2 regions of the Streptomyces sp. NPDC042102 genome follow, and region 1 is predicted to be linked to the other one. Evidence: riboswitches for the same ligand, from Rfam matches in the RefSeq annotation. Region 1 holds a riboswitch; the other holds the start of a gene.
The links. Region 1 has a riboswitch for glycine ahead of gcvP (aminomethyl-transferring glycine dehydrogenase). Riboswitches for the same ligand answer to the same signal wherever they lie in the genome.

Region 1 (14,968 bases):
AGTGCCTCGTCCCGGTCCAGCCCGGCCGCGAGCGCCCGGTGGTAGGTGTCCACCTGCCAGGTCGAACCGTTGACCCGGCGCTTGCACCTCTCCTCGATGATCCCCAGGTAGTGGTCCCGGTCGGCGGGTTCGATCCCCCACGCGTCGAGGCCGGCGGCGGCCATCGGCAGCAGCTCGTCGAGGACCAGCCGCACCGCCGGTACGCTCGCCAGCCCGCCGCCCCGCCCCCGGCGCGGCCAGCGCAGCCGGGCGTCGATGCCGTGCCGGCAGGCCGCGTCGAAGTTGGCCTCCGCCTCGGCGAACGGCATCCGGCTCCACACCGGGCGCTGCTCGTCGGCGAGGGTGCGGACCAGCCCGTAGTAGAAGGCGGCGTTGGCGACGACGTCGGCCACCGTCGGCCCGGCGGGCAGCACCCGGTTCTCCACCCGCAGGTGCGGTATCCCGTCGGCGACCCCGTACACGGGCCGGTTCCAGCGGTAGACCGTGCCGTTGTGCAGGACGAGCTCCTGCAGGCTGGGCACCCCGCCCTCGGCGAGCACGGCGAGGGGGTCCTCCTCGTCGCAGATCGGCAGCAGCGCGGGGAAGTAGCGGACGTTCTCGGCGAACAGCTCGAACGCCGAGTCCACCCAGCGCTCACCGAACCAGGTCCGCGGCCGCACCCCCTGCGCCTGGAGTTCGGGCGGCCGGGTGTCGGTGGCCTGGGTGAACAGCGGGGGCCGCGACTCCCGCCACAGCTCACGGCCGAAGAGGAAGGGCGAGTTGGCGCCGACGGCTATCTGGACGGCGGCCGCGCACTGCGCCGCGTTCCACACCGCGGGGAACCGCGCCGGGGTCACCTGCAGGTGCAGCTGTACGGAGGTGCAGGCCGCCTCGGGCACGATGGAGCCGGAGGTGCAGCTCAGCCGCTCCACCCCGTCGATGTCGAGGGTGAAGTCCTCGCCCCGCAGCATCAGGATCTGCTCGTTGAGCAGCGAGTACCGGTCCACGGCCGAGAGGTTCGCGGAGACCACGTCGGACTGGGCGATCGTCGGCAGGATACCGATCATCACCACGCCGGCGTCGATCTCCGCGGCCTGTCGGTGGGCATACCCCAGACCCGCGCTGAGTTCCTCGGTGAGCTGGTCGAATACCCGGCCGTCGAGCCGGTGCGGAAGTATGTTGACCTCCAGGTTGAACATTCCGAGTTCGGTCTGGAAATCGGTACTCGCTATCCTCTCCAGAACCTGCGCATTCACCATTCTCGGCAACCCGTCGGCACCCGCGAGATTCAGCTCGATCTCAAGCCCCATCATGTTCTTGGGCCGATCGAACCTCTTCTCCGCCAGAAGCCGCTCCAGCCCCTCCAGGCACTCGTGAAGCTTCCTCCGATACCGTTGCCGATCGGACAGGTCGAATCCGCCTGCCACGACCTTCTCCCCCATCGAAGCGTCCCTCCTCGAGTGGGCCTGGCCCGGACCTCCCGGGCGCGCGTTACGGTCGATGATGCCCCGGTGCCTTGATCTCTAACGCTCGGGGGGCGCGCATGTCGGGGAGCGCGCGCCGGTTTGGCCGACCGGCGCGCGGGCACATTCACGTGGCAAGTCGCGTGGTGCAATTTCAAGGTCGCGCTTGCCGATTCCGCAATACCGTCACTTTCCAGCCGAGCCCCCGTCCGGTAACCTCCGAGGTCAGCGCGAGATGTCTGCGCGCACCCGGCATGAAATCCATGACAGCGGGACCGGTAAGCGCCTTGTCGGCAATAGGCGGGACAGCTAGCCGAAACACTGTGTGAACACATGTCGTATAAACTCCGCAAACGAGGCACAGAGTTGGCGCGCGGCCATTGCCCCTCAGCCCCCCTCTGGCCCCAGAATGCGACAGCTCCGTCCGCACTCCCCCCTTCCCCGGTCTCCCAAGTGAGAGGCGACCCACCATGCCGCTGCATGTCCCCCCGGCTCCCGCGCCCGCCCTGCGCAGCGTCCTCGCGGCACTCGGCTCCCCCACCGCCGTCCAGGAGGTCCTCACCCCGGCCCTGCGCGCCCTCCCCGGCCCCAAGACGGCCGAACTCCCGCTTCCGGTCCACGTCCTGGACCGGATCACCTCGGGCGGCAGGCCGCCGCGCACCCGGCTGACCGGATGGCGTTTCCTGATCCGCAGCGGGGACCGGTACGTGGCGGCGGCGGACACCCGGCTCACCGCGGACGGCTGGGTCTTCTCCCACTTCTTCGAGGGGCCCTACGTGGCGGCGACCGAACGCGCGCTGCGGCAGGCGGAGTCGGTGGGCAAGAACTACCAGCCGCGGCTGCTCTCCGTGCCCGAGCTGTACATGATGACCTTGTGGCTGCACGGGGCGGTGGGCGCCGACGCCTCGGCCGGTCTGCCGGCCGCCGCCGACCTGTTGGTCCCGCTGGCCCCGGCCCCGCCCGGCATCGCGGCGTACCGGCCGCACCCGGTCTCCGAGCTGCTGCCGGTGATGACCCACCGGCTGACCCCGCCCACCCCTCCGGTCCCGCCCTCGCTGGCCGCGCCGGCCGCCTGACCGTCACCCGGACGGGGGCCTGACCCGGTTGACCCATTCGGCCTAGTCCGCTGGGACCAGGCCCGAACCACCCGAAGTGACAGGGGAGTTGGGCTGAACCGCCCGCACGAGTGATGCGTCATCAATCTAAGAGGACAGCTGCCGGGAAATCCATGCGGACGCAAGTCCGTAGGGCAACACTGGGATCCTGACCACACCAAGAGATTGATACGGGGGGCGGCCATGAATCACGCAACGAGCCGCAGCACACAGACCACACCGCAGCGAAAGAACGCATCCATGTGCCAGCACCAGCCTGCCTGTCCATCAGCCGAATCCGCCGACAGGGAGGCCGCGCTGCCTGTGGCGAACCACCCGGAACAGGGCTGGAGCCTGCTGTGCAACGGCGTCCTGCTCTTCGAGGACACCGGTGAGCTGCTGCCGGACGGCCAGATCATCGCGCCGCACCGGCCGCTCGCGGCGGCCTGACGGCGCCGCGGCACGGCCAACGCCACAGGGGCCGGTCCGGGAGGAGACTCCCGGACCGGCCCCTGTGTCATGCGCCCGTGTGTGCGGGACGCGTGGGGATCAGTTGTCGTACTCGTCCAGCGGCGGGCACGAGCAGACCAGGTTGCGGTCGCCGAAGGCACCGTCGATGCGGCGCACCGGCGGCCAGTACTTCTCGGCCGCCACCACGGTGCCCGGGAAGACCGCCTCGTCACGGGTGTACGGGTGGTTCCACTCGCCGCCCAGCGCCGCCGCGGTGTGCGGGGCGTTGGCCAGCGGGTTGTCCCCGGCCGGCCAGACGCCGGAGGCGACCTTCTCGATCTCGGCACGGATGGCGATCATGGCGTCGCAGAAGCGGTCGATCTCGATGAGGTCCTCGGACTCCGTCGGCTCGATCATCAGCGTGCCGGCCACCGGGAACGACATCGTCGGCGCGTGGAAGCCGTAGTCGATCAGACGCTTGGCGATGTCGTCGACGGAGACGCCGGTCGCCTTCGACAGCGGGCGCAGGTCGATGATGCACTCGTGGGCGACCAGACCGCCGGGGCCGGTGTAGAGCACCGGGTAGTGCGGCTCCAGGCGCTTGGCGATGTAGTTCGCGCCGAGCACGGCCACCTGGGTGGCACGCTTGAGGCCCTCGCCGCCCATGAGGCGTACGTACGACCAGGAGATCGGCAGGATGCCGGCCGAACCCCACGGCGCCGCCGAGATCGGGCCGACGCCCGTCTCCGGGCCGGCGGTGGGCTGCAGCGGGTGGTTGGGCAGGTACGGGGCGAGGTGCGCCCGGACACCGACCGGGCCGACGCCCGGGCCGCCGCCGCCGTGCGGGATGCAGAACGTCTTGTGCAGGTTCAGGTGCGAGACGTCGCCGCCGAAGTGACCCGGCTTGGCCAGGCCCACCAGGGCGTTGAGGTTGGCGCCGTCCACGTACACCTGGCCGCCGGCGTCGTGCACGAGACCGCAGATCTCGGCGACGTGCTCCTCGAAGACGCCGTGGGTGGACGGGTAGGTGATCATCAGGACGGAGAGCTCGTCGCGGTACTGCTCGATCTTGGCGCGCAGGTCCGCGGCGTCGACCTCGCCGTCGTCGGCGGTCTTGACGACGACGACCTTCATGCCGGCCATCACGGCGGACGCGGCGTTGGTGCCGTGCGCGGAGGACGGGATCAGGCAGATCGTGCGCTGCTCGTCGCCGTTGGCGCGGTGGTAGGCGCGCACGGCCAGCAGACCGGCGAGCTCACCCTGCGAGCCGGCGTTGGGCTGGATGGAGACCTTGTCGTAGCCGGTGACCTCGCAGAGACGTTCCTCCAGCTCGTTGATGAGCGTGGCGTAGCCCTGGGCCTGGTCGATCGGCGCGAAGGGGTGCAGCTGGCCGAACTCGGGCCAGGTGACCGGCTCCATCTCGGTGGTCGCGTTGAGCTTCATGGTGCAGGAGCCCAGCGGGATCATGCCGCGGTCCAGCGCGTAGTCCTTGTCCGCGAGCTTGCGCAGGTAGCGCAGCATCGCGGTCTCGGAGCGGTGCTGGTGGAAGACCGGGTGCGTCAGGTACGCGTCCGAGCGCAGCAGGCCCTCGGGCAGCGCGTCGGCGGCGCTCGCGTCCAGCGCCTCGATGTCGGCGCTCACGCCGAAGGCGGCCCAGACGGCCTCGATGTCGGCGCGCAGGGTGGTCTCGTCGCAGGAGACGAGGACGTGGTTGGCGTCGGCCCCGTACACGTTGACCCCGGCCTCGCGGGCGGCGGCGACGACCTCGGCGGCCTTGCCGGGCACCCGGGCGGTGAGGGTGTCGAAGTACGCGCCGTGGACCAGCTCGACCCCGCCGGCGGTCAGACCGGCGGCGAGCAGGGCGGCGTAGCGGTGCGTGCGGCGGGCGATCGTCTTCAGGCCCTCGGGGCCGTGGTAGACGGCGTACATGCCGGCCATGACGGCGAGCAGCACCTGCGCGGTGCAGATGTTGCTGGTGGCCTTCTCGCGGCGGATGTGCTGCTCGCGGGTCTGCAGGGCCAGGCGGTAGGCCTTGTTGCCTTCGGCGTCGACGGAGACGCCGACCAGGCGGCCGGGCAGCGAACGGGCGTGCTTGTCCTGGACGGCCATGTAGCCGGCGTGCGGGCCGCCGAAGCCCATCGGGACGCCGAAGCGCTGGGTGGTGCCCACCGCGATGTCCGCGCCGAGCTCGCCGGGCGAGGTCAGCAGGGTCAGGGCGAGCAGGTCGGCGGCGACGGTCACGATCGCCCCGAGCTCGTGCGCCCGGTCGATGACCGGCTTGATGTCCCGGACGGCACCGGAGGCGCCCGGGTACTGCACCAGCACGCCGAAGACGCCGCGCTCGGCGATCTCCGCCGGAATGCCCTCGGACAGGTCGGCGACGACGACCTCGACACCGGTCGGTTCGGCGCGGGTCTGGATCACGGCGATGGTCTGCGGCAGGGCGTCGGCGTCGACGAGGAAGACCCCGCCCTTGACCTTGCCCACGCGGCGGGCCAGCGTCATGGCCTCGGCGGCCGCGGTGCCCTCGTCGAGGAGGGAGGCGCCGGAGGTCGGCAGGCCGGTGAGGTCGGCGACGACGGTCTGGAAGTTGAGCAGCGCCTCCAGACGGCCCTGGGAGATCTCCGGCTGGTAGGGCGTGTACGCCGTGTACCAGGCCGGGTTCTCCATGACGTTGCGCAGGATCACCGGCGGGGTGAACGTCCCGTAGTAGCCGAGACCGATCATCGGGGACAGGACCTGGTTGCGGTCGGCCAGCGAACGCAGCTCGGCGAGCACCTCGGCCTCGGTACGGGCACCGGGGAGGTCCAGGGCCTCGGCGCTCTTGATCACATCCGGCACCGCGGCGGCGGTGAGTTCGTCCAGGGAGCCGTAGCCGACCTGGGCGAGCATCTTCGCCTGGGCCGCGGCGTCCGGCCCGATGTGGCGCTGCTCGAAGGGGATGCCTCGCTCCAGCTGGGAGAGCGGAATGCGGTTGGCGGTCATGTACGGAGGCCTCCTGGTCGTACGACCTGCGAGGGGCACCACGGCGCGGGCACCCGGACGGCCTCCCCCTCTGTCATCTCAACCTGAGAGCTTCACCGGTCCGCCTGGGGGTCGCCCGTGGAGGTCCGGCTTTCACCGTCGGTGAGGGAGGGGAATCGGTAGTGCGGGTCCGACACCCACCCCTGCTTTCCAGAGTGGCCTCGTCCGTGCGGTACGTCTGCCTGAGAGATTCCGGGGAGGATTTGCTCCTTCGGCGCCTCCGTCGTGTTCACGTCTTGCTCATATCGCGCTCACTCGGAGGACTCTCCCGCACAGGGTCGACAGCCGTCACCCAGCCTACCAGCGAGCTTCTGGGGCCTCCCTCGAGTGGCCCTCGCTCCGGAATTGCCTTTTTGTAGTCATTACGGAGGAGTTGCGACCAGTTGGAGGGACCGTGCAGACCGACATCGATCCGCGCAGCCTGATCGGCCGCAAGGCGTACGACCGCAACGGTGCCAAGATCGGCACGGTGGACGAGGTCTACCTCGACGACGCCACGGGTGTGCCGGAATGGGCAGCCGTACGGACAGGGCTCTTCAGCAGGGACGCGTTCGTCCCGCTGGAGCCCAGTGAGCTGGTGAACGACACCCTCCGGGTGCCCTTCGAACGCTCCCTGATCAAGGACGCTCCGGACTTCGGGGTCGGCCGCCACCTCTCACCGGAGCAGGAGCTCCAGCTCTACCACCACTACGGCCTGGACGTCGCCCTCCCCAGCGACTTCCAGCGCGACTTCGGCCGCCTGGCGGGCGACGGGGAGACCTAACCCCGGCCGACGAACGACGCCGACCTCGGCCTGAGAGGCGCCGCGGGCCGGGCGCGGGCGGCCCTCAGGGGCCGGCCGCGCCCGGCCCGGGCGGCAGGCCCGGGAGCGGGAGGGGGTCCGAGGGCCGCAGGTCCGGGTCGTCCACCCGGAAGGTCCGCACCCGGCCGGGCGGCGATCCCGGCTGCTCGAACCGCACCGTGACCCGGCCGACGCCGCTGCCCTGGACCCACCCGGCCCCGTACACCGCGTGCTGTACGTCACTGCCGGCCGTCCAGCGCCGCTCCGGGGGCGACCCGGGCTCCGGAGGGCCGGACTCCCCCGCCCCGGCCGCCACAGCCGCCACAGCCGCCCCTGGGGCCGCCCCGGGAGGCACCGGCACCCCGGTCGGCCCTGCCGCCCCTGCCGCCCCGCCGAGGCCGGCCAGGGCCGCTGCCGCCGTCTCGGCCTCGGCCCGGGCCTCCGCCTCGGCCCGTGCCTCCGCCTGCGCCTCGGCCTCCGCCTGCGCGAACAGGTCCTCCTGGGTGTAGTCCGCCAGCCCCGAGACCCCCACGCCCAGCAGCCGCACCCCGCCCGTGGTGTCCACCGCCTCCAGCAGCCGGGCCGCCGCCTCGCGGACCACGGCGGGGTCGTCGGTGGGCCCGCGCAGGGTCTCCGAACGGGTCAGCGTCGAGAAGTCGTACCGGCGCACCTTCAGCACGATCGTCCGCCCCGAGTGCCCCGAGTCCCGCAGCCGCCGCACGCACCGTTCCGCCAGTCGCTGCACCTCGCCCCGGATCCGCACCCGGTCGTGCAGGTCCACGTCGAAGGTGTCCTCGACCGACACCGACTTGGCGTCCCGCTCGGCCACCACCGCCCGGTCGTCGAGCCCCAGCGCCATGCGGTTCAGCGCGACCCCGTGCGCCCGCCCCAGCATCCGCACCAGCTCGTCCTCGCCGGCCTCGGCCAGCTCCCCCACCGTCGTGATCCCGGCCCGCCGCAGGTGCTCGCCCGTGGCCGGGCCCACTCCCGGCAGTGTCCGTACGGGCATCGGCGCGAGCAGCTCCCGCTCCGTGCCCGGCTCGATCAGCAGCAGTCCGTCCGGTTTGGCCTCCTCGGAGGCCACCTTGGCCAGCATCTTGGAGCCGGCCAGCCCCACCGAACCGCTCAGTCCCGTGACCGCCCGGATGTCGGCCCGCAGCCGCTCCCCCGTCGCCCGCGCGGACGCCGCGTCGAACGCGCAGCCGCCCGCCTCGAGGTCGACGAAGGCCTCGTCCAGGCTCAGCGGCTCCACCAGCGGCGACAGCTCCCGCAGCAGGGCCATGACCTGGTCGCTCACCGCCCGGTACAGCGAGAAGCGCGGGATCAGGTACGCCCCGTTCGGACAGAGCCGGCGCGCCTGCGCCGTCGGCATGGCCGAGTGGACGCCGAAGCGCCGCGCCTCGTAGGAGGCGGTGGCCACCACCCCGCGCGGTCCGAGCCCGCCGACGATCACCGCCTTGCCGCGCAGGCTCGGCTTGGACGCCTGCTCCACGGAGGCGTAGAAGGCGTCCATGTCCAGATGCAGGATCGTCGGAGCGGTTCTCACAGCACCGATGCTGCCCTACGCCACCGACAACGGACCGCAAACACGTTCGACGCCTTCCCGGCGGCCCGGACGGGGTCTCAGACGGCCCGGTTCCGGCGCGCGGCGAGCTCGTCCGCCGGGTTGTGCCCGGCCACCGTCTCGCCCGAGTCGACCCGCTCGCCGTGCAGCTGCGACAGGGCGTTCTCCACGTCCCGCCACACCACGCCCACCGCGATGCCGAAGATGCCCTGCCCGCCCTGGAGCAGCTCGACGACCTGGTCCGGCGAGGTGCACTCGTACACGGTGGCGCCGTCGCTCATCAGCGTCATGCGCTCCAGGTCCGCGAATCCGCTGCCCCGCAGGTGCTGCACGGCCGTACGGATGTTCTGCAGCGCCACCCCGGTGTCCAGGAAGCGCTTGACGATCTTGAGGACGACGACGTCCCGGAAGCTGTAGAGCCGCTGCGTGCCCGAGCCGTACGCCGCTCTCACGCTCGGCTCCACCAGGCCGGTCCGCGCCCAGTAGTCCAGCTGCCGGTACGTGATGCCGGCCGCGGCGCAGGCCGTGGGCCCGCGGTAGCCGATCTGCCCGGTGGCCGGCGCCGCTCCCGCCGGGGCGGCCCGGGGCGTCGAGTCCGGCTGACGGCGCGCGGCGCCCACCGCACTGCCGTGCAGCGGGAACGGCCCGCTCTCACTCCGCGCGGGGGTGCCCCCGGTCGTACCGTCGCCCGTGATCCTCACGCCCGACCCTCCGTCCTTGACCTGCCATCTCGACGGTAGGCAGTCACCCGGGGTGCGTCAACGATCGCCACACTCGGCACGCCGGGTGATAATCACCCTGAGAGTGGTTTCGCGTGCCCCGTTCCCGGGAAGGGCATTTCGAATGGGCCGCAACCGCCCTTTTTCCGGGCCGCCGCACGCCGGATCCGACACCGCCCGACCCGGCCGCGGGCCCCGGACCGGGGCCTACTGGTTGCTGGTGCCGAAGTCCTCGGGCGAGATCTGGTCGAGGAACTCGCGGAACTTCTCCACCTCGTCCTCCTGCTCGTCCGGAATCGCGATCCCGGCGTCGTCGAGGACCCCGTCGCTCCCGTAGATGGGCGTCCCCGTGCGCAGGGCCAGCGCTATGGCGTCCGACGGCCGCGCGCTCACCTCGACCCCGCTGGCGAAGACGAGCTCCGCGTAGAAGACGCCCTCGCGCAGGTCCGTGATCCGGACCTCGGAGAGCTCCTCGCCCAGCGCCTCCAGCACGTCCTTGAACAGGTCGTGGGTCAGCGGCCGCGCAGGTGCCATGCCCTGCTGCGCGAAGGCAATGGCGGTCGCCTCCCCCGGACCGATCCAGATGGGGAGGTACCGGTCGCCTCCCACTTCACGCAGGAGAACGATCGGCTGGTTGGAGGGCATTTCCACCCGGACACCCACAACGTCGAGCTCGTTCACACAGCAACCCTAGGACCTGCCCGGCCGGTTTGGGTAGTCGGGGCCGTCCCGGTCAGGACAGCCGCACCCCCAGAGCGGTCTGCACCAGCGCCTCGTGCAGCCGTACGGACAGCCCCGCGAGCTCCTTCATGGTGGCCTCCGCATGGGCCCTGGTCTGCGGATTGCGATGCCGCCGCAAGGGTGCGACGACCTGCTCGACCAGACCCGCCTCCCGGTCGGCCGCCGCCTTCATGGCCCGCAGGTGCCGCGGCTCCAGACCGAACCGGCCCAGATCCGCCACCAGACGCGCCACGGTGACCGTCTCCGCGTCGAAGCCCCCGCCGGGCGCCTCGGCGATCAGCCCGTACGACTCCCACTCCGCCAGCTGGGCCTCGTCCACCTCGGCGGCGGCCAGCAGCTCCGCCCGCCCGATCCGGGCCGCGGTGGACGCGGCCCGGCCGTCCACGGCTTCCCCGTCGGAGTCGGCGTGCGAGGACGGCGCGGGGATGCGACCCTGGTCGGCCGCATGTCCGTCCAGCTGCTCGCGGATGACCTTCAGCGGCAGGTAGTGGTCGCGCTGGAGCCTCAGGATGCGCGCCAGCCGCTCGATGTCGTCGGAGCTGAACTTGCGGTATCCGGACGGCGTGCGCCGGGGCTCGACGAGCCCCTCCGCCTCCAGAAAACGGATCTTGGAAATGGTGACTTCGGGGAACTCGTCACGCAGCTGGCCCAGCACCGTACCGATGCTCACCAGCCGCCCGACCGGGCCGGCGGCGCCGTTTCCGGCACCGCCCGTCGGTGTACGCAGCATGGACCTTCCCTGGGGAGTCCCCCGACGGAGTCTGGGGGAGGGTCAGATGCCCCGCTGGCTCGCGTAGAACACCAGCCGGTACTTGCCGATCTGGACCTCGTCGCCGTTGTGCAGGGCGACGGAGTCGATCGGTTCCCGGTTGACGTACGTGCCGTTGAGGCTGCCGACGTCGGAGACGGTGAACCCGCCCTCCTGGCCCCGGCGGAACTCGACATGCCGCCGGGAGACGGTGACGTCGTCCAGGAAGATGTCGCTCTGCGGGTGGCGGCCGGCCGTGGTCAGCTCACCGTCCAGCAGGAAGCGGCTGCCCGAGTTCGGGCCCCGGCGCACGATCAGCAGCGCCGAGCCCGCGGGCAGCGCCTCCACCGCGGCCTGGGCCTCGGGGGACAGCGACGACGACACGTGCTGACCGGATGCCTCGGCCTCGTAGGCCTCCAGGCCCGAGATCGAGATGGTGGACGTGGTCTCCGAGGCACGCTCGGGCGTCAGCCCCGGGCGCAGCGGCGCACCGCAGTTCGAGCAGAAACGGCTCGCCGCGTCGCTGCGGTGCCCACACCTGCTGCACACCTGCTCGGCCGACATGGACGGCTCCTCGCGCCGCGGCTGCCCCGCGGAGGTACTGGTGGCATACGGGTCGGGGGCGAACCCTCCACCCGCACCTGAGGTCGACGGGTCACCGAAACCTATGCGGCCGGCGGCGGAGGGGTCGGCGGCGGACGCACCGCGCCCACCCGCCACGTCATCCGCGCCGGGGACCTCGTCACGGAAGAGCGGCCGCTCCCCCTGCGCCTCCACGTCACCGTGGCCGGCGCGGTGCTTGGCACCGCTTTCCTCGCGGTTCTTCTTGCCGAACAACTTCTCAAACAACTTCACGGGCGATTCCCCTTGACCGAAACAGACCCGCCCGTGGGGCAGGACGAACTCCGAATGCACACACCTGCCGACCCGGACATTCTCACAACGTCCGTAACCACCAGACAGTTTCCACCACGCACCACTCGTTCGGTGCGCCGACCCCCCGCAGGCCTCCGCCCACGTGAGCCGTCCCACACGTCACTCCCACTCACGACGATGACGACCGAGCGTAGTCAGGCTGCTTCGCCGGCCGCAAGGCATCGACGATGATCTTCGGCGAGCGCACGACACTGGCCGTGGCCTGCTCCTTCTCCAGCGTCTGGATCACACCGCCGGGAATGTTGAGCGCCGGCTCCAGATCCTGCGGCTTGCCGATCACCCTGAACTCGTACGGCTGTGTGATCTTCTTACCGTCGACCGCCACGCCGCCGTCCACGTCCGAGAAGTACGTGCCCGCCACCACACGCACACCGTTGACCTGGATCGCCTCGGCCCCGGCCGCCCGCAGCTCCTGGATGGTGTCCAGCAGCATGTCGGACTGCACCTGGTTCTTGGGATCGGAGATCTTCAGCGTGATCCCCGGCCCCTGCGCAGCCACCGTACCCGCCAGGATGCCCAGTTGGCGCTCCTTCTCCACAGTCTGCCTGCGGGCGTCCTCGGCCTGGTTGGAACTGTTCTCCAGCTCCTTGCGCTGGTCCGTCAGCTGCTGCTTCTCCTCCTCCAGCCGCTTGGTCCGCCCGTCCAGCTCGTCCAGGATGCGCACCAGGTCCTCCTGCCGGGCCCCGCGCAGCGCACTCGAATCGGTGTTGGACCGCACCTGGATCGCCAGTCCCAGACCCAGGACGAACAACAGCAGCGCCACGATCAGTTGGGACCGGCTCAGCCGCAGCGGCCACAGGCCGGCCGCCAGCCGCTGCCGGCCGGTCTCCGGGGGCGGGGCGGGCGCCCCGGACACCGGGGGCACCAGGGGTTCCCCGGAGCCGGCAGCCGCCCCGGAGCCCTCGGGAGGCGTCTCGTCGTTGCTCATCGGCCTCACGCCCGGAACACGTGCCGGCGGATGGCCGCGGCGTTGGAGAAGATACGGATACCGAGGACGACGACCACACCCGTGGACAGCTGCGCGCCGACCCCGAGCTTGTCGCCGAGGAAGACGATCAGCGCCGCCACCACCACGTTGGACAGGAACGACACCACGAAGACCTTGTCCACGAAGATGCCGTCCAGCATCGCGCGCAGGCCTCCGAACACCGCGTCCAGCGCCGCCACGACGGCGATCGGCAGATACGGCTCGACGACGGCCGGCACTTCGGGCCGGACCAGAAGTCCGACCACCACTCCGGCCAGCAGGCCCAGTACCGCGATCACGATGCACCCTTCTTCGGCTCTACTGCTGTAGCTGTACGCACGGTCAGGCTCGACGCCGCCGGCAGCCGCACCTCGTCCTGCTGCGCAAGGTTGGCCCGGATCCCGTAGCTGTCCTGCAGCACCTTCAGGTACACGCCGTCGGCGCTGTCCTGGAACCCGGTGGCCAGCCGCTTCTTGTCACCCACCGCGAGGACTTCGTACGGCGGCACCAGCGGCTTGTTGTCGACCAGTATCGCGTCACCGGCCGCGCGGATCGCCGACAGCGCCGTCAGCCGCTGCCCGTTGATCGACACCGCCTCGGCTCCGGACTGCCACAGTCCGTTCACGATCCGCTGCATGTCCCGGTCGCGCAGCCGGCCGGTGTCCGAGAAGCCGGTGTTCTCGCGCGGCCCGCCACCGCCCGCGGCCGCGCCCTTGGCGTCGTCGACGGTCAGCTTGACCCCGGGCCCGCGGACCTCCGTCGCCCCCGACAGCAGCGCCACCGGCCCGCCCTGGTCGCCACCGTGCTGCTTGAGCGCCTCGCGCTGCCGCTTCGCGACGTCGGCCCGCAGCCGGTCGATGTCCTTCTCCAGTGTGGCCGCCCGCTCGTCGGCCCGCTCCACCCGGTCGATCAGCTCGTGGCGCTCCTTGGCCAGGACCGGCGCCGCCACCTGCGTCTGGGCGGCACCGAGGGTGACGACCATGGCCGCCAGCACCAGCCCGGCCGCCAGCCCCAGCTTGGCCTTCAGGGAACGCGGCAGGCCCTTCGTACCATCCGCCTCGCGCCGGGCCGCGGCCTCCGCGTAGCCCTCGTCGAGGCTGTGGTCCATCACGTGCGTCAGCAGCGACATGGACGCGTCGGGACGCGCCGGCGGGGAAGGTGCCGGACTCCGGCGGTTGGACGGCTGCGACATGCCGCACATCGTCGCATGTCGGAACGGCCCGTACCGAATGCGTCCGTCCCCCGGGACGGGACCGGCAGGCACCGGCCCCGCGCCGGGGGACGCCTCTCACACCCCTGCCGGGCTCAGTGCCCGGAGCCCTCCACCACGGCCGCCCACTCGTCCAGCAGCGCCTGCGCGGAGGCCGCGTCGGGCCCCTCGGCCCACAGGTGCGTCACCGCCTCCGCCGGGTCCGGCAGGACCAGGGCCCAGCGCCCGTCGGCCTCGACCACGCGCACACCGTCGGTGGTGTCCACCTGCCGCTGCCCGGCCGCCTCGACCACCCTGCGCATCACCAGACCCTTGACCGCCCACGGCGTGGGCACGTCCCGCTTGAGCACGTGCGCACGCGGTATCCGGGCGTCGATCTGGCTCAGCGTGAGCTGCGTCCGCGCCACCAGCCCGATGAGCTGGACGAACGCGGCCGAACCGTCGAAGACGCTGCTGAACTCCGGCACGATGTAGCCGCCCCGGCCGTCCCCGCCGAAGATGGTGCCCTCCGCCCGGCCCACCCGGGTCAGGTCGTCGGGCGAGGTCGTCGTCCACTCCACCTGCGTGCCGTGGTACGCCGCCACCTGCTCGGCGATCCGCGTCGTGGTCACCGGCAGCGCCACCCGCCCGCTGCGCTTCTCCGCCGCGACCAGGTCCAGCAGCACCAGCAGCGCCCGGTCGTCCTCGATGATCCGTCCGCGCTCGTCGACGAGCGAGATCCGCTCACCGACGGGATCGAATCGGACACCGAACGCGGCCCGGGCCGACGCCACGATCTCCCCGAGCCGTACCAGCCCGGTCCGCCGCGATTCGGCGGTCTCGGTCGGCCGGCTCTCGTCGAGCCCGGGATTGATGGTCAGCGCGTCGACCCCGAGCCGGCCCAGCAGGCTGGGCAGCACCAGACCGGCGCTGCCGTTGGAGGCGTCGACGACGACCTTCAGACCGGCGTCGGCGATCCCCGTCGTGTCCACCTGCCGCAGCAGCGAGCCGGTGTACGAGTCGAAGACGCTCGACGGGAACTGCAGGTCACCGATCTCGCCGGGGAAGGCACGCCGGTACTCCTGGCGCGCGTACACCCGGTCCAGCTTGCGCTGCTGCGCCTGCGAGAGGTCCGCGCCCAGCTCGTCGAGGAACATGATGTCCACGGAGTCCGGCACCCCGGGCGAGGTCCGGATCATGATCCCGCCGGCACTGCCGCGCGCGGTCTGCTGCCGGGCGACCGGCAGCGGCACGTTCTCCAGGTCCCGTACGTCGATGGCGCTGGCCTGGAGCGCCGAGATGACGGCACGTTT
Region 2 (14,968 bases), on a different contig from region 1:
CGCTCACCGACCCGGACGTATCGATGATCACGCTGACCCGGGGCGGCCTGCGCCGCAGGCTCGGCAGGACCACGCCCGGCAGCCCGGCCGAGCGCCGCGCGGGCCGGCCGTACGTGTAGTCCTCGCCCGCGCCGGAGCCGGAGGTCGCCGAGCGGACCGCGGCTCCCAGCAGTTCCCGCCACGGCTGCGGCGGATGGAACGCCTCCTTCGCCCACCGCTGCCAGCCCCGCGGGGCGTCGCCCGGGCGGCCGATGATGCCCTGCGCCACCCGGAACCGCACCGCGTCCCGTTCCCGCGCGCTCAGGCCGTGCGCGCCGTCCGGCCCCAGCTCCCACGCGCGGTCCAGGCCGTCGGCGCCGCTGCCGCAGTCCAGCCAGGCCAGGTGGTGCATCCGGGGCCCGAGCCGGAACAGCCCCAGGTAGTCCTCCATGAGCCGGCCCTCGGGCAGCGCCAGCGCGACCGGGTCGACCGCGCCGCCGGGCCGCACCAGCCCGTCGCCGAACACGTCGTCGTTGATCTCGCAGTCCGCCGCGATGTTCATCCGCAACCGCTCCGCCGCCCCGGTCAGCCCGCGTTCCTTCGCGAACCGGTCACTGCGCCCGTGGTGGTCGCGCAGCAGGTGCGACACCTCGTGCACCCATACGCCGGCCAGCTCCTCCACCGGTGTGCGGGCCACGAAGGCGGGCGAGACGTAGACCCGCCAGTACCGGTCGACGCCCATCGTCGGCACCCGTCGGGACTCCACGGCGTGCAGGGCGAACAGCGCCGTCGCCAGGTACGGCCGGACCCGGGCGGCGTGCAGCCGGGCGGCGAAGAGCTTGTCACGGTCCAGCGCCCCGGCGCCCTCCCCGGTGCCCGCTCCGGCGTCCTTCCGGGCGCCCTCCCCGGTCACCGGCCGCCCCGCGCGGCCGCCGTGGCGGCCGTGGCACGGGCGGTCGCACGGTCCGCCCGCCGGGAGAGGTCCACCGCGCCGGCGAGCCGCTCGATCGACTCCGGAACGTCCCAGTCCGCGCGGCGCAGCGAGGCCAGCGTGGTCGCCGGGACGACCACCAGGTCCGGGGGTCCCGTCTCCACCGCCCGGACCAGCAGGGCCCACGCCGCGTCCCAGCGGGCCCGGTCCGGCCGGGCGCGTACCGCCGCCACCACGCCGTCGAGCGCCGCCTGGCGCAGGTCCCCGCGCTCGGGCAGGTCGGCGGCCGCCGGATCGGCGAGCAGCTCCTCGGGGTCGGGGAGGTCCATCCGGTCCAGGGCGGCCAGCAGCTCCAGCCCGGGACCGTCCCCCACCGTGCCCCTGACCAGCAGGGACAGCACGTCCCGGGAGGAACCGGCCGCGGTCGCGAAGGCGATCAGGCACAGCGTCATCTCCCAGCTGCGGGGCGACGGCCAGGCCCCGCCCCGGCGCGTCTCGGCGCTGGGCAGCCGGTGGACGAGCGCGGGACGGGCGGCGAGCAGCCCGCACACCGCCCGGCGGGCGAGGTCCACGGCCTGCGGCAGCCGTTCCGGGTCCAGCCGCGGCAGGGTCGCCCGGGGCCAGGTCCCGCCCAGCCCGCGGACGACGACCTCGTGGTCGTGGGTCCACTGCAGGTGCACGAACCGGTTGGCCAGCGGCGGGCTGAGCTCCCAGCCGTCGGCGGCCGAGGAACGCGGGTTGGCGGCCGCGACGATCCGGACCCCGGGCGGAAGCCGCAGGGAGCCGATCCGCCGTTCGAGGACGAGGCGGAGCAGGGCGGCCTGGACGGCCGGGGGCGCGGTGGACAGCTCGTCCAGGAACAGCAGCCCGCGGCCGGCCCGCACCAGGCGTACGGCCCAGTCCGGCGGGGCCATCGGCACCCCTTGTTCCGCGGGGTCGTCGCCGACGACGGGCAGGCCCGAGAAGTCGGACGGTTCGTGCACGCTCGCGATGACGGTGGTCAGCGGAACGTCCAGCTCCTCGGCGAGCCGGGTCAGGGCGGCCGTCTTGCCGATGCCCGGCTCGCCCCAGAGCAGGACGGGCAGGTCGGCGGTCACGGCCAGCGTGAGGGCCTCCAGCTGGATGTCGGGACGCGGCTCGGTGGTCGTGTCGCGCAGCAGGGCCAGCAGGGTGCCGGCGACGTCGAGGGGGGACGGGGGGAGGGTCATGGGCATGTTCGATCACCTTCGGGGTTCGAGGAGCGGCGGGCGGCCGGATGCTGCGGCCGGCCTGGGCCTGGGCCTGGGCCGGCCCGGCCCGGATTCCGGTGCCGGTTCAGCGGCGGGTCGTGTGGCGCGGGTGGGAGCGGCGGTCACGGTGGCGTCGTGGGCCCGGGAGGCTGCGCCCGGACCCGGGGGCGGGGCCGAGCAGGCCGGCCCGGAAGAGCCCGTACGTGATCCGGCGCTGCGCGGCCGCCTCCAGCGCGTCGCGCAGCGGGCCGCCGCGCAGCACGGCGTCGGGGCCCAGCAGACCCTCGACGACGGCCAGCGCACCGGCGATGTCGCCGTGGTCGAGCCGTTCGCGGACGCCGGTGAGGCAGTCCGGACGGCGGTGTGCCTCGTCGATCACCCGCAGGCAGGGCAGGGGAGTCCCGCTCAGCGCGACCAGGAGCTCCTCGCGCCGGATCTCCGCGGGGTCGTGGTCCAGCGGGGCCAGCACCCCGTCGACCAGGGCGATGCGGTGCCGGGCTCCCCGGCACTCCACGATGCGCGGTTGCCCGGCCGGGCCGGCGGCGGGGTCCGCGGCCGGGGGCGGGGCGGACGGCGGACGGTCCGGTGCGAGGGCCGCGGCGACCAGCGGGTGCAGCCGGTCGGCCCCGAGCAGGCCGGACCGGAGCAGTTCGAGGTCGGGCAGGACCCAGGTCGCCGCGTCGGGCAGGACCGGCGTCGCCCCGGGAGCGCGCCGCGCGGCGGGCGCCACGATCCGGCCCCCGTGCGGCCCGATGTCCAGGTCCAGCCGGTGCCGGCCGCCGAGCCGCACGGTGACGGTGCCGGCGGCCCGCCCCTCGGCGCGCAGCAGGATCGCCGCCTCGGCCGCCCACCGGTCCACGGCACAGCCGAGTCCGCGCGGTACGAGCTCGGGCGGACCGAGCTCCGGCGGTACGTGGTCCGGTACGTCGGCTCCGGACCGGGCCCGCAGCTCGGGGGCCCGCCGCGCGTCCCACAGGTGGCGGTGCAGGTCGAGCCGGAAGCGCGGGTGGGGGTGCGGATGGGGATGCCGTCGGGCGGCCACCGCACCGGGGCCGTCGGGGCGTCCGTCCCACAGCGCGAGGCTGATCCGCTGCCCGGCGTCCGCCCACGCGGGCGGGGTCCGTACGACGAGGCGCACGGCGCCGTACCGGGCCAGGGCGATGGTCAGTCCCGGGCGCAGCAGCCCGTCGGGAGCGATCCTCGGCAGGTGCCAGCGCAGCAGGTCGGGAGCCAGGTGCCGGAGGTCGTCCCGGACCCCGGCAGCCAGTTCCCGGCCATGGGCACGGGCCACGGAACGCAGCCGGAGATCGACGTCGATGCCTGCGGCGGCGCACGCCCCGGCCCAGTCCCCGGTACGCCGGCGGGCGGTCGCGGTCTCGATCATGGAGGGCGGCACGGCGTACTCGCGCACCCGCCGCCAGAAGGAAAGGCGGGGATCCCCCGTCGCGGTGTCGGTGAGCATCAGCACTCACCTTGCGCGAACGGGACCCCCCAACTGTCAAAGGAATGAGTGGTCATCGCGGTGATCGTAACGACGCTCCCACGGCCCGCGCGAAGCATTTTCGGTGGCGGGGAGCCGGCAGGCCCCGGCCCGGAAGGGCGGGGCCTGCGGGGGAGCCGCCAGGGCCTAGCGCTCCACCACCACGTTCTCCGCCTGCGGGCCCTTGGGGCCCTGCGTGACGTCGTACGAGACGCGGTCGTCCTCGTGCAGCTCCTTGAAGCCGGTGGTCTGGATGGCGGAGAAGTGGACGAACACGTCCGGCCCGCCGTCGTCCTGGGCGATGAACCCGAAGCCCTTGTCCGCGTTGAACCACTTCACTTTGCCTGTTGCCATCTGCGCGAATCCTTCACCAGATCTCGGCACGGGGTGCCGCTCGCACCGGCTCGATCGAGGCCGGCGTACCCACTCTTCCCCAGCGGGCCCGATCTTGCACGCACGGTGCCCGGGTGATTCCTCCGGGTCACGGCTGGGTGCCCGGTGGTCACGGGGACTCTCCCTCACCCTCACGGGGGATCGCGGGCGGTGCGAGTTGCGCCGGAAATCGAACACATGGGCTAATCGGGGCATGGCGCGAACCGAGTTTCCCGAAGACCTGCTCGACCTGCAGATCCGCGTGATCCGGATCTACGCCGCGCTCGACCGGCTGCCCGCCGGGGCCGGGGCGACCCGGCTGCGGCGGGAGCTGGTCGAGGTGCTGCGGGCGCTGTACGGGCATCCGTACTGGCGGCAGCCCGGGCACTGCTCGGCCGAGCTGGTCGAGCTGCGGCGGCAGGCGCGGATCCGCGGCTGGATCGCCGCGGCCTGAGCCCGGGCGTGGCGACACGCCGCGGCCCCGCCCCGGCCCTGCCCCTGCCCCGGCCCCGAAGGGGTGGTGACGCGCCGCGGCCCGGAGCCGACGGGGTCGGGTCCGGGCCGCGGGAGCGGGGGTGGCCGGCGTCAGGCGCCGGCCGTACCGGTCAGCACTCGATGACGTTCACCGCGAGACCGCCACGGGCGGTCTCCTTGTACTTGATCTTCATGTCGGCGCCCGTCTCCTTCATGGTCTTGATGACCTTGTCCAGGGACACCTTGTGGCTGCCGTCGCCGCGCATCGCCATCTTCGCCGCCGTCACGGCCTTGACCGCCGCCATGCCGTTGCGCTCGATGCACGGGATCTGCACCAGGCCGCCGACCGGGTCGCAGGTCAGGCCCAGGTTGTGCTCCATGCCGATCTCGGCCGCGTTCTCCACCTGCTCCGGGGTGCCGCCGAGGACCTCGGCGAGGGCGCCCGCCGCCATCGAGCAGGCCGAGCCGACCTCGCCCTGGCAGCCGACCTCGGCGCCGGAGATCGAGGCGTTCTCCTTGAAGAGCATGCCGATCGCGCCCGCGGCGAGGAGGAAGCGGACCACGCCGTCCTCGTCCGCGCCGGGCACGAAGTTCACGTAGTAGTGCAGGACCGCCGGCAGCACGCCCGCCGCGCCGTTCGTGGGCGCGGTGACGACGCGGCCGCCCGCCGCGTTCTCCTCGTTGACCGCCATCGCGTAGATCGTCGTCCACTCGCTGCGGTGCATCATCGGGTCGCCCTCGGTGCGCAGCTGGCGCGCCGTGGACGCGGCCCGCCGCTTGACGCGCAGGCCGCCCGGCAGGATGCCCTCGCGCGACATGCCGCGCGCGACACAGGCCTGCATGACCCGCCAGATCTCCAGCAGGCCCTCGCGGATCTCCTCCTCCGTGCGCCAGGCCTTCTCGTTCTCCAGCATCAGGGAGGAGATCGACAGGCCGGTCTCCTTGGCCAGGCGGAGCATCTCGTCACCACTGCGGAAGGGGTACTTCAGCACCGTGTCGTCGAGCTTGATCCGGTCCTCGCCGACCGCGTCCTCGTCCACGACGAAGCCGCCGCCGACCGAGTAGTAGGTCTTCTCCAGCAGCGGCGCGCCGCTCTCGTCGTACGCGAAGAGGGTCATGCCGTTGGCGTGGTACGGCAGTGACCGGCGCCGGTGCAGGATCAGCTGGCTCGGCTCGTCGAACGCGATCTCGTGGACATCGCCTATCTCGGTCCCGAGCAGCCGCAGCCGGCCGCTCTGCCGGATGCGCTCCACCTCGTCGTCGGCCGTCTCCACGTTCACCGTGCGCGGTGAGTGGCCCTCCAGGCCCAGCAGGACGGCCTTGGGCGTGCCGTGGCCGTGGCCGGTCGCGCCGAGGGAGCCGTACAGCTCGGCCCGCACGGAGGCGGTCTGCGCGAGCACACCGTCCTTCTTCAGCCGGTTCACGAACATACGGGCGGCCCGCATCGGACCGACGGTGTGGGAGGAGGACGGGCCGATGCCGATGGAGAAGAGGTCGAAGACGGAGATGGCCACGGTTGCGGACTCCTATGTCTGCTCGTGGGTGGGAGGAGGGCGGGGCGCGGTGCGGCAGAGGGGTGGGAGGCGGTGCGGGAGGGGCGGGAGGAGCGGAAGTGATCTTATGAGGGTGATTAGTACGGATTTTGTCCGACAGACGAGCTTATCGCGGCCGGGTGAACACCATTGCCGCCGAAAAGTGACCCAGGGAGGTCGGGCATGAGAAAGGCCCGGCCTGCGGAAGGGAAGGCCGGGCCTTTCTCGGGTGCGGTGCGGGTGCCGTCGGTCGGCTCGCGCTCGGCGGCACCCGCGCCGGTGCCCGCGCGGGCACCGGCGCGGCCGCCGGCGGCGGTGCCTACAGCGACGGGTACAGCGGGTGCTTCGCCGCCAGCGCCGAGACGCGGGCCTTGAGCGACTCGCTGTCGTACGACGGCTTCAGCGCCTGCGCGATGATCTCGGCGACCTCGGTGAAGTCCTCCGCCTGGAACCCGCGGGTGGCCAGCGCCGGCGTACCGATCCGCAGACCCGAGGTGACCATCGGCGGCCGCGGGTCGTTCGGGATGGCGTTGCGGTTGACCGTGATGCCGACCTCGTGGAGGCGGTCCTCGGCCTGCTGCCCGTCCAGCTCGGAGTTGCGCAGGTCGACCAGGACCAGGTGCACGTCGGTGCCGCCGGAGAGGACGTCCACGCCCACGGCCTTGACGTCGTCCTGGACCAGGCGCTCGGCGATGATCTTCGCGCCGGTCAGGGTGCGCTCCTGGCGCTCCTTGAACTCCGGCGAGGCCGCGACCTTGAAGGAGACGGCCTTGGCCGCGATCACGTGCTCCAGCGGACCGCCCTGCTGACCCGGGAAGACCGCCGAGTTGATCTTCTTGGCGAGCTCCTGCGTGGACAGGATCACACCGCCGCGCGGACCGCCGAGGGTCTTGTGCGTGGTGGTGGTCACGACGTGGGCGTGCGGCACCGGGTTCGGGTGCAGACCCGCGGCGACCAGGCCGGCGAAGTGCGCCATGTCGACCATCAGGTACGCGCCGACCTCGTCCGCGATGCGGCGGAAGGCGGCGAAGTCCAGCTGGCGCGGGTACGCCGACCAGCCGGCGACGATCAGCTGCGGCTTGGACTCCTTGGCCAGGCGCTCGACCTCGGCCATGTCCACCTGGCCGGTCTCGTCGACGTGGTACGGGACCACGTTGTAGAGCTTGCCCGAGAAGTTGATCTTCATGCCGTGGGTCAGGTGACCACCGTGGGCCAGGTTCAGGCCCATGATCGTGTCGCCCGGCTTGAGCAGCGCGAACATCGCGGCGGCGTTCGCCTGCGCACCCGAGTGTGGCTGCACGTTGGCGGCCTCGGCGCCGAACAGCGCCTTGATGCGGTCGATCGCGATCTGCTCGACCACGTCGACGTGCTCGCAGCCGCCGTAGTAGCGGCGGCCGGGGTAGCCCTCGGCGTACTTGTTCGTCAGGACCGAGCCCTGGGCCTCCATGACGGCGACCGGAGCGAAGTTCTCCGACGCGATCATTTCCAGGGTCGACTGCTGGCGCACGAGTTCGGCGTCGACGGCGGCGGCGACGTCCGGGTCGAGCTCGTGGAGAGGGGTGTTCAGTACAGACATCTTCGGTCCCCTGGTGTCAGTTGCCGGACTTGGTCAGGTCGGCGTACTCCTCGGCGGAGAGCAGGTCGGCCGGCTCCTCCGCGATACGCACCTTGAACAGCCAGCCGCCCTCGAACGGGGCGGAGTTGACCAGCGCCGGGTCGTCCACGACGTCCTGGTTGGCCTCGACGACCTCGCCGGTGACCGGGGAGTACAGGTCGCTGACCGACTTGGTCGACTCCAGCTCGCCACAGGTCTCGCCCGCGGTCACGGTGTCGCCGACCTCGGGGAGCTGGGCGTAGACGACGTCACCGAGCGCGGTGGCCGCGAACTCGGTGATGCCGACCGTCGCGACGCCGTCCTCGGCGGCCGACAGCCACTCGTGCTCCTTGCTGTAACGCAGCTGCTGGGGGTTGCTCATGACCTGATTCTCCTGGATGCGGGGGAGTGCTGATGAACAGTGGTCTTGCGGAGTGAGACGGAGTGACGGACGGGTCCCGGCGGGGAAATCGTCACTTCTGCCGCTTGTAGAAGGGCAGAGCCACGACCTCGTACGACTCATGCGTACCGCGAATGTCCACGCCGACGCCGGAGGTGCCGGGCGCGGCGTGCTCCGCGTCCACGTACGCCATCGCGATCGGCTTGCCCAGGGTCGGCGAGGGGGCGCCCGAGGTGACCTCGCCGACGACCTCGCCGCCGAAGACGACCGGGAAGCCGGCGCGCGGGACCCGGCGGCCCTCGGCGATCAGGCCGACCAGCTTGCGGGGGGCCGTGGACCGCGCGCGCTCGGCGGCGGCCTCCAGGGCGGCGCGCCCGACGAAGTCGCCCTCCTTCTCGAACTTCACGACCCGGCCCAGACCCGCGTCGAACGGGGTCAGCGCGGTGGTCAGCTCGTGGCCGTACAGCGGCATGCCGGCCTCCAGGCGCAGCGTGTCGCGGCAGGACAGCCCGCACGGCACCAGGCCCACGCCCTCGCCCGCCTTGGTCAGCGCCTGCCACAGCTCCACCGCGTGCTCGGGGGAGACGAACAGCTCGAAGCCGTCCTCGCCGGTGTAGCCGGTGCGCGCGATCAGCGCGGGCACGCCGGCGACGGTGCCGGGCAGGCCGGCGTAGTACTTCAGGCCGTCCAGGTCGGCGTCGGTGAGCGAGGCCAGGATGCCGGGGGACTCCGGGCCCTGCACCGCGATCAGGGCGTACGCGTCGCGGTCGTCGCGGACCTCGGTGTCGAAGCCCGCCGCCCGCTCGGTCAGCGCGTCGAGGACCACCTGGGCGTTGGAGGCGTTGGCGACGACCATGTACTCGGTCTCGGCGAGGCGGTAGACGATCAGGTCGTCCAGGATGCCGCCGTCCTCCTGGCAGATGTGCGTGTAGCGGGCGCGGCCGACGCCCACGGTGGAGATGTTGCCCACCAGCGCGTGGTCGAGGGCCTTGACGGCCTCCGGGCCGGTCAGCGTGATCTCGCCCATGTGCGAGAGGTCGAAGAGGCCGGCCTTGGTGCGGACGGCGTTGTGCTCGTCGCGCTCACTGCCGTACCGCAGCGGCATGTCCCAGCCCGCGAAGTCGGTCATGGTCGCACCGAGCGAGCGGTGCAGCGCATCGAGGGCGGTCAGACGGGGGGCATTGCTCATCGGTTCGGCTCCCAGGGTCCCAGGGGGGCATCGACAGGACATCGACATGACATGACGAGGACGATCCTCCCCATCTGTCATCGGAACCTGAGAGGTTCGCCGGAATCCGCGCGTGGCGGATTTCCGGCTTGCACCTTGGGTGGGGCCCGGACCGTCCGACGACGGCGTGGCCCGCTTTTCAGATCTGCCTCATCCACGCGGTACGGGGCCTGAGAGATTCAAGGGAGGTTCTTGCTCCTTCGGCGCCCGCCTGCCGTACGGCCCGACGGGACTCTCCCGCGCGGATTCAAGCGGCCTGTATGCAGTTGGTGTCCAGATGGCGCACATCATTGCACGGGACGGGTGGGAATGGGGGTCCGGGTCCGAAAAGGAGTACGGGTCCGCCGTCGCGGATCCGTACGCTCCCGTCCGGAACCGGGACGGTCCGGATTACCGTCTCTTTACACTCAGTGGGCATGGGGTCCAGGGACCCGACCCGGGGAGGCGATCACTGTGTGGAGATTCGGACTCGCGGAGACGCGCGGAAGGCCCGTCGCGGCCGCCGGCGGCGTGCCCGTGCAGCCCGCGCGCGGTGAGCGCGAAGCGCTCCGGGCGCTGCCGCCCGGCGCCCGTGCGCGCGCCGTCGCCGCCGGAGCCGCCGCCACGGCCGGTGCGGCAGCCGCCGGAGCCGCCGGTCACGCCGGCACGGCCGGTGCGGCCGCCGGTGTCCGTCCGGCCGTGCGCGACCTGCGCGGGCACGGTCACGGCCGCGGCGCCCGCGGGCCCGCGCGGCTCACCTTCGCCGGTGGCGACATCGTCGTGGTCTCCGGGCTGCCCGGCGGCGGCAAGAGCACGCTGATCAAGCGGGCGGTCCCCGGCGGCGGCATCGACTCCCAGGACGTCCGGGAGCGCTGGGAGGCCCGGATGCCCGCCTTCCTGCCCTACGCCGTCTACCGCCCCGCGGTCCGCGTCGCGCACTACGCGGGCCTGTGGCGGGCGGCCCGCTCGGGCGCCTCGGTCGTGGTCCACGACTGCGGGACCCAGGCATGGGTCCGGGCCCTGCTCACCCGGGCCGCGCGGCGCCGCGGCCGCGCCCTGCACCTGCTCCTGCTCGACGCCACGCCCGAGGAGGCCCTCGCCGGGCAGGCCGCCCGGGGCCGGGGCGTCTCGGCGTACGCCTTCGCCCGGCACCGCGGCGCGGCCACCCGGCTGCTGCGCGCGGCGGAATCGGGCCGGCTCCCGGCCGGCTGCGCCTCGGCGGTCCTGCTGGACCGGGCGGCCGCGTCCCGTATCGACCGGATCGCGTTCGCCCCGGAGCGCTGAGCCCTGGGCGCGGGGCACTGGGCGCTGGGCGGGGCGCGGCGGGCGGGAGCGGGGCCGACCCGTCCCCGCGGCGCGGGAGGCGGCGCGTACCCACTAACCTCGGCCTGGCAGGGACCGTGACACGGGCACGGACAGGCGGACGGGCGCACGGAGGGCAACGCGATGCACGGGCAGGGCAACGGCTGGCCGGCCAACGAGCTGGAAGAGGTGCTCGGCGCCTCGCTCGGCGTCCCGGACGCCGGCGGGCGGATCCTGGAGGTGCTCGGCCGCAGCCGGCTGTGGATCCCGCTGCCCGCGGGCGGTGGTCCGGACAGCCCCGACCTGACCCTGGCGACGATGGACATCGGCGGCGCCGCGTACGTGCCCGTCTACAGCTCCCAGGCGCAGTTCCAGGTCTGCGTCGGCACCGCCATGGACTTCGCCGTCGCCCCCGCCGTCGAGTTCGCCCGGGGCCTGCCCCCGCAGCTGGGCATCGCCGTCAATCCCGAGGGCGCCGTCGGGGTCCCGCTGCCCCCGCCCGCCGTCGCGGAGCTGTGCCGCCGCGGCCGGACCCCGCTGGACGGGCCGGCCACCGGTGGCCGGGTACGGCTCTTCGAGCCCGACTGGCAGGAGGACCCGGTGGACTTCCTGGCCGCCGCCGCCGAGGAGTTCCGCGCCAGCGGCGCGGTCGCCGCCGCACACCGATGCCTCGCCAGCGTCGAGGGCGGGGAGCCCGAGCTCTACATCGGTGTCCGCATGCTGGGCTGGGATCCCGACACGCGCAACGCGCCGATGGACGCCCTCGGCCGCGCCCTGAACCGCGTCCGCCCGCCCTGGCCGGTGCAGTTGATCCTCCTCGACGCGGCCGACGACCCGGTCGTCGACTACCTCCGGACACGCGTGCGCCCCTTCTACACTCCCTAGCTCGGCTTAAGCTGGTTTCATTGCGTGGCGAGGGCGGACGAAGAGGCGAAGAGGGGTTCCGGGTGAGTGCGTCAGGCACGGCCGCGGCCGGGCAGGTCGAGCACATGATGCGCCAGGTGACCCCCGGGCGCTACGACAGTTACGAGTCCTTGCTGCACTCGCTCGCCGAGGGCCGGCTGTGGATGCTGCTGTGGCACGGGCAGCCGGGGTCCCCCGACGCCCAGTACGGCGGCATGGAGGTCGACGGCCTCGGGTACGCGCCCTGCGTGACCTCCCCGCAGGAGCTCGCCGCCAGCGGCTGGAACCGCGGGTACGAGGTCGTCACGGGCCGGGACGTCGCCCGCGCCCTCTACCCCGACCGCTGGGGCCTGTGGCTCAACCCGCACGCCCAGGGCGGGGGACTGGGCATCCCCTGGGCCGACCTGCGCCGGATCGCCACCGGTCTGGACCGGATGCCGGCCGGTCCGCTGCGGCTGTCCGAGCCCGCCCTGGAGCTGCCGCAGTTCTACGGACTGCTCACCCAGCACGCCCACCGCACCCCCGCGGTCCGCTCGCTGCGCCGCTGCTGGGTGCAGCCGGCCGTCGGGACGCCGTACCTCGCGGTCGGCCTCGACCTGTACGACACCTCGCCCGCCGCGCTGGAGGCGGTGCGCGAGATGATGCGCCAGTCGGTGGGCACGGTCCCCGAGGGCGTCCCGGTGTGCACCGTCGCGCTGGCGGACGAGCACGACCCGGTCGCGATGTGGCTGCGCGCCCAGACGCGCCCGTTCTACGACCGCGAGGGACACGCCCCCGCCTACTGACCACGGAGCGAGACAGACCGACCGCATCGCGGACGAGGCCGCACGGAACAACTGTTCCGTGCGGCCTTCGCGTTGTCCGGATTTAACCCGTCTCGGATGCCCAAAGAGCATGCGGGTGACGGTACTTGGGCATGATGTCCGGTTCCGTACCGAACGGACGGTCTTGCTCCGCTGAGCCGTCAACACAGTCCGGATAACGGGAACCGGACCGTCACATCACGGTTGCGCATCCATTCATCTGCGGGGCTGGCGGCTGATCGAGCGACCGATGAAGACTCCCCCACCAAGAGCAGGTCAGTCCTGCCGATCGCCGGTTCGTCAACCGCATTTACCAGCGCCACTCCGCACCAACGCCGCCACAGCGGCGGGCATGGGCCGACCCACCGGTCGGCCGAGAGGGGTCCCCACCACGATGACGGCACCACTGCATGACACGAGCGCGGAGACACCCGCACCCGTTGTCACGGCCGACGTCCCTGCCAAGGCCATCGAAGGCCGCTCGCCAGGCCGTATCGCCTGGATGCGGCTCAAGCGTGACAAGGTCGCACTGACCGGCGGCATCGTCGTGATCTTCCTGATCCTGGTGGCCGTCTTCGCACCGCAGATCGTGAGCCTGCTGGGCCACCCGCCCAACGAGTTCCACGAAGACCTGATCGACCCGGACCTCGGTACGCCGATCGGCTCCTTCGGCGGCATCAGCTCCGACTTCCTGCTGGGCGTCGAACCGACCAACGGGCGTGACGTGTTCAGCCGGATCGTCTACGGCGCCCGGATCTCCCTGACCGTGGCCTTCCTCGCCGCCTTCGTGTCGGTCGTCCTCGGCAGCCTGCTCGGCGCCCTGGCCGGCTTCCTCGGCGGCTGGGTCGACGGCCTGATCAGCCGGACGATGGACCTGCTGCTGGCGTTCCCGCAGCTGCTGTTCACCATCGCGCTGGTCTCGGTGGTCCCGGACTCCCTGTGGGGGTTCGAGGGCACGGGTGTCCGGATGGGCGTACTGGTCCTCGTGATCGGCTTCTTCGGCTGGCCGTACATCGGCCGGATCGTGCGCGGCCAGACCATCTCCCTGCGCGAGCGCGAGTACGTCGAGGCCGCGCGCAGCCTCGGGGCCGGCCGCGGCTACATCCTGATCAAGGAACTGCTGCCCAACCTGATCGCGCCGATCCTCGTCTACGCGACCCTCATCATCCCGACCAACATCCTGACGGAGGCAGCCCTCAGCTTCCTCGGTGCCGGCGTCAAGCCGCCGACCGCCTCCTGGGGAAAGATGCTGTCCGACGCCGTCCCCATCTACCAGGACGACCCCATGTACATGGTGGTTCCCGGTCTCGCGATCTTCATCACCGTCCTGGCGTTCAACCTCTTCGGGGACGGGCTGCGCGACGCACTCGACCCCAAGGGCAGCTGAACCGTTTCACCGCTATCACTCTGGAGGTTGGACCAACGTGATCCGCAGAAAGCAGGCCCTCGCGATCACCGCCGTGATCGCCGCTCTGTCCCTGACCGCCGCGTGCGGTGACAAGGGCGACGACGCGAAGGGCGGTTCGGGCTCCGCCGCGGAGTTCAACGCCGCCACCAAGGGCGTCGTCAACCCGTCGGACAAGAAGGGCGGCGAGCTCAAGCTCTGGTCGCCGCAGGACGTCGACTACCTCGACCCGGCGCGTGCCTACTACGGCTTCGTGTGGAACATGCACCGCCTGTTCGTGCGTCAGCTGCTCGCGTACGACAGCAAGCCGGGCGAGGCGGGCACCAAGCTGGTCCCGGACCTCGCCGAGGCCCTGCCGGTGCTCAGCAACGACGGCAAGACCTACACGCTCAAGCTCAAGGACGGCGTCAAGTTCGAGGACGGCACGCCGATCACCTCGAAGGACGTCAAGTACGGCATCGAGCGCGTCTTCGCGCAGGACGTGCTGTCCGGCGGCCCGACGTACCTGATCGACCTGCTCGACCAGGGCCAGAAGTACCCCGGCCCGTACAAGGACACCGACCCCAACAAGATGGGTCTGAAGTCCGTCGAGACCCCGGACGACAAGACGATCGTCTTCAACCTGGCCAGCGCCAACTCGGACTTCTCCTACCTGCTGGCGATGCCGTCCTCCTCGCCGGTGCCGCAGGGCAAGGACACCGGCGCCACGTACACCAACAAGCCGGTCGCCACGGGCCCGTACAAGGTCGAGAGCTTCTCCGCCGGCAAGGGCGCCACCTTCGTCCGCAACGAGAACTGGGACCCGAAGACCGACACGATCCGCAAGGGTCTGCCGGACAAGGTCTCCTTCACCGTGACCACCAACGCCGACGACATGGACGCCCGACTGCTGTCCGGCGACATCGACCTCGCGGTGGACGGCACCGGCCTGCAGCAGGCCGCGAAGAACAAGGTCCTCAAGGACGAGAACCTCAAGAAGAACGCGGACAACCCCTTCACGGGCTACATCCGCTACTTCGCCTTCCCGCAGACGGTCGCGCCGTTCGACAACATCGAGTGCCGCAAGGCCGTCATCTACGCGGCCGACCCGAAGTCCCTGCAGACCGGCCGCGGCGGCCCGACCAGCGGTGACCTCGGCGCCAACATGCTGCCGCCCGGCATCCCCGGCTCCGACAAGTCCTTCGACCCGTTCGGGCTGACGAAGGGCGAGCCGCAGATCGACAAGGCCAAGGCGGCGCTGGCGGCCTGTGGCAAGCCGGACGGCTTCGAGACCACCATCGCGGTGCGCAACAACCGCGCCCCCGAGGTGAAGACCGCCGAGTCGCTGCAGGCGGCGCTCGACAAGGTCGGCATCAAG

Region 2: another riboswitch for glycine. It lies ahead of gcvT (glycine cleavage system aminomethyltransferase GcvT); the one in region 1 lies ahead of gcvP (aminomethyl-transferring glycine dehydrogenase).

What each region holds. Positions count from the first base shown of each region.
Region 1 covers NZ_JBVJDL010000020.1:2,154-17,121, reverse strand. Annotated here, with positions in the region: gene ACZ6KO_RS34000 (glutamate-cysteine ligase family protein) at 1-1,421, opposite strand, end outside; gene ACZ6KO_RS33995 (hypothetical protein) at 1,913-2,518, shown strand; gene ACZ6KO_RS33990 (DUF5999 family protein) at 2,798-2,986, shown strand; gene gcvP (aminomethyl-transferring glycine dehydrogenase) at 3,086-5,971, opposite strand; glycine riboswitch at 6,171-6,291, opposite strand; gene ACZ6KO_RS33980 (PRC-barrel domain-containing protein) at 6,405-6,773, shown strand; gene ACZ6KO_RS33975 (DNA polymerase IV) at 6,838-8,337, opposite strand; gene ACZ6KO_RS33970 (MerR family transcriptional regulator) at 8,415-9,056, opposite strand; gene ACZ6KO_RS33965 (bifunctional nuclease family protein) at 9,282-9,755, opposite strand; gene ftsR (transcriptional regulator FtsR) at 9,808-10,545, opposite strand; gene ACZ6KO_RS33955 (FHA domain-containing protein) at 10,588-11,526, opposite strand; gene ACZ6KO_RS33950 (DUF881 domain-containing protein) at 11,609-12,427, opposite strand; gene ACZ6KO_RS33945 (small basic family protein) at 12,433-12,765, opposite strand; gene ACZ6KO_RS33940 (DUF881 domain-containing protein) at 12,762-13,667, opposite strand; gene ACZ6KO_RS33935 (sugar phosphate nucleotidyltransferase) at 13,772-14,968, opposite strand, start outside.
Region 2 covers NZ_JBVJDL010000003.1:1,029,795-1,044,762, forward strand. Annotated here, with positions in the region: gene ACZ6KO_RS17990 (vWA domain-containing protein) at 1-892, opposite strand, end outside; gene ACZ6KO_RS17995 (AAA family ATPase) at 889-2,124, opposite strand; gene ACZ6KO_RS18000 (hypothetical protein) at 2,225-3,601, opposite strand; gene ACZ6KO_RS18005 (cold-shock protein) at 3,767-3,973, opposite strand; gene ACZ6KO_RS18010 (hypothetical protein) at 4,206-4,445, shown strand; gene ACZ6KO_RS18015 (L-serine ammonia-lyase) at 4,597-5,979, opposite strand; gene glyA (serine hydroxymethyltransferase) at 6,317-7,573, opposite strand; gene gcvH (glycine cleavage system protein GcvH) at 7,590-7,973, opposite strand; gene gcvT (glycine cleavage system aminomethyltransferase GcvT) at 8,065-9,180, opposite strand; glycine riboswitch at 9,369-9,469, opposite strand; gene ACZ6KO_RS18035 (AAA family ATPase) at 9,775-10,482, shown strand; gene ACZ6KO_RS18040 (enhanced serine sensitivity protein SseB) at 10,645-11,385, shown strand; gene ACZ6KO_RS18045 (enhanced serine sensitivity protein SseB C-terminal domain-containing protein) at 11,448-12,188, shown strand; gene ACZ6KO_RS18050 (ABC transporter permease) at 12,601-13,593, shown strand; gene ACZ6KO_RS18055 (ABC transporter substrate-binding protein) at 13,631-14,968, shown strand, end outside.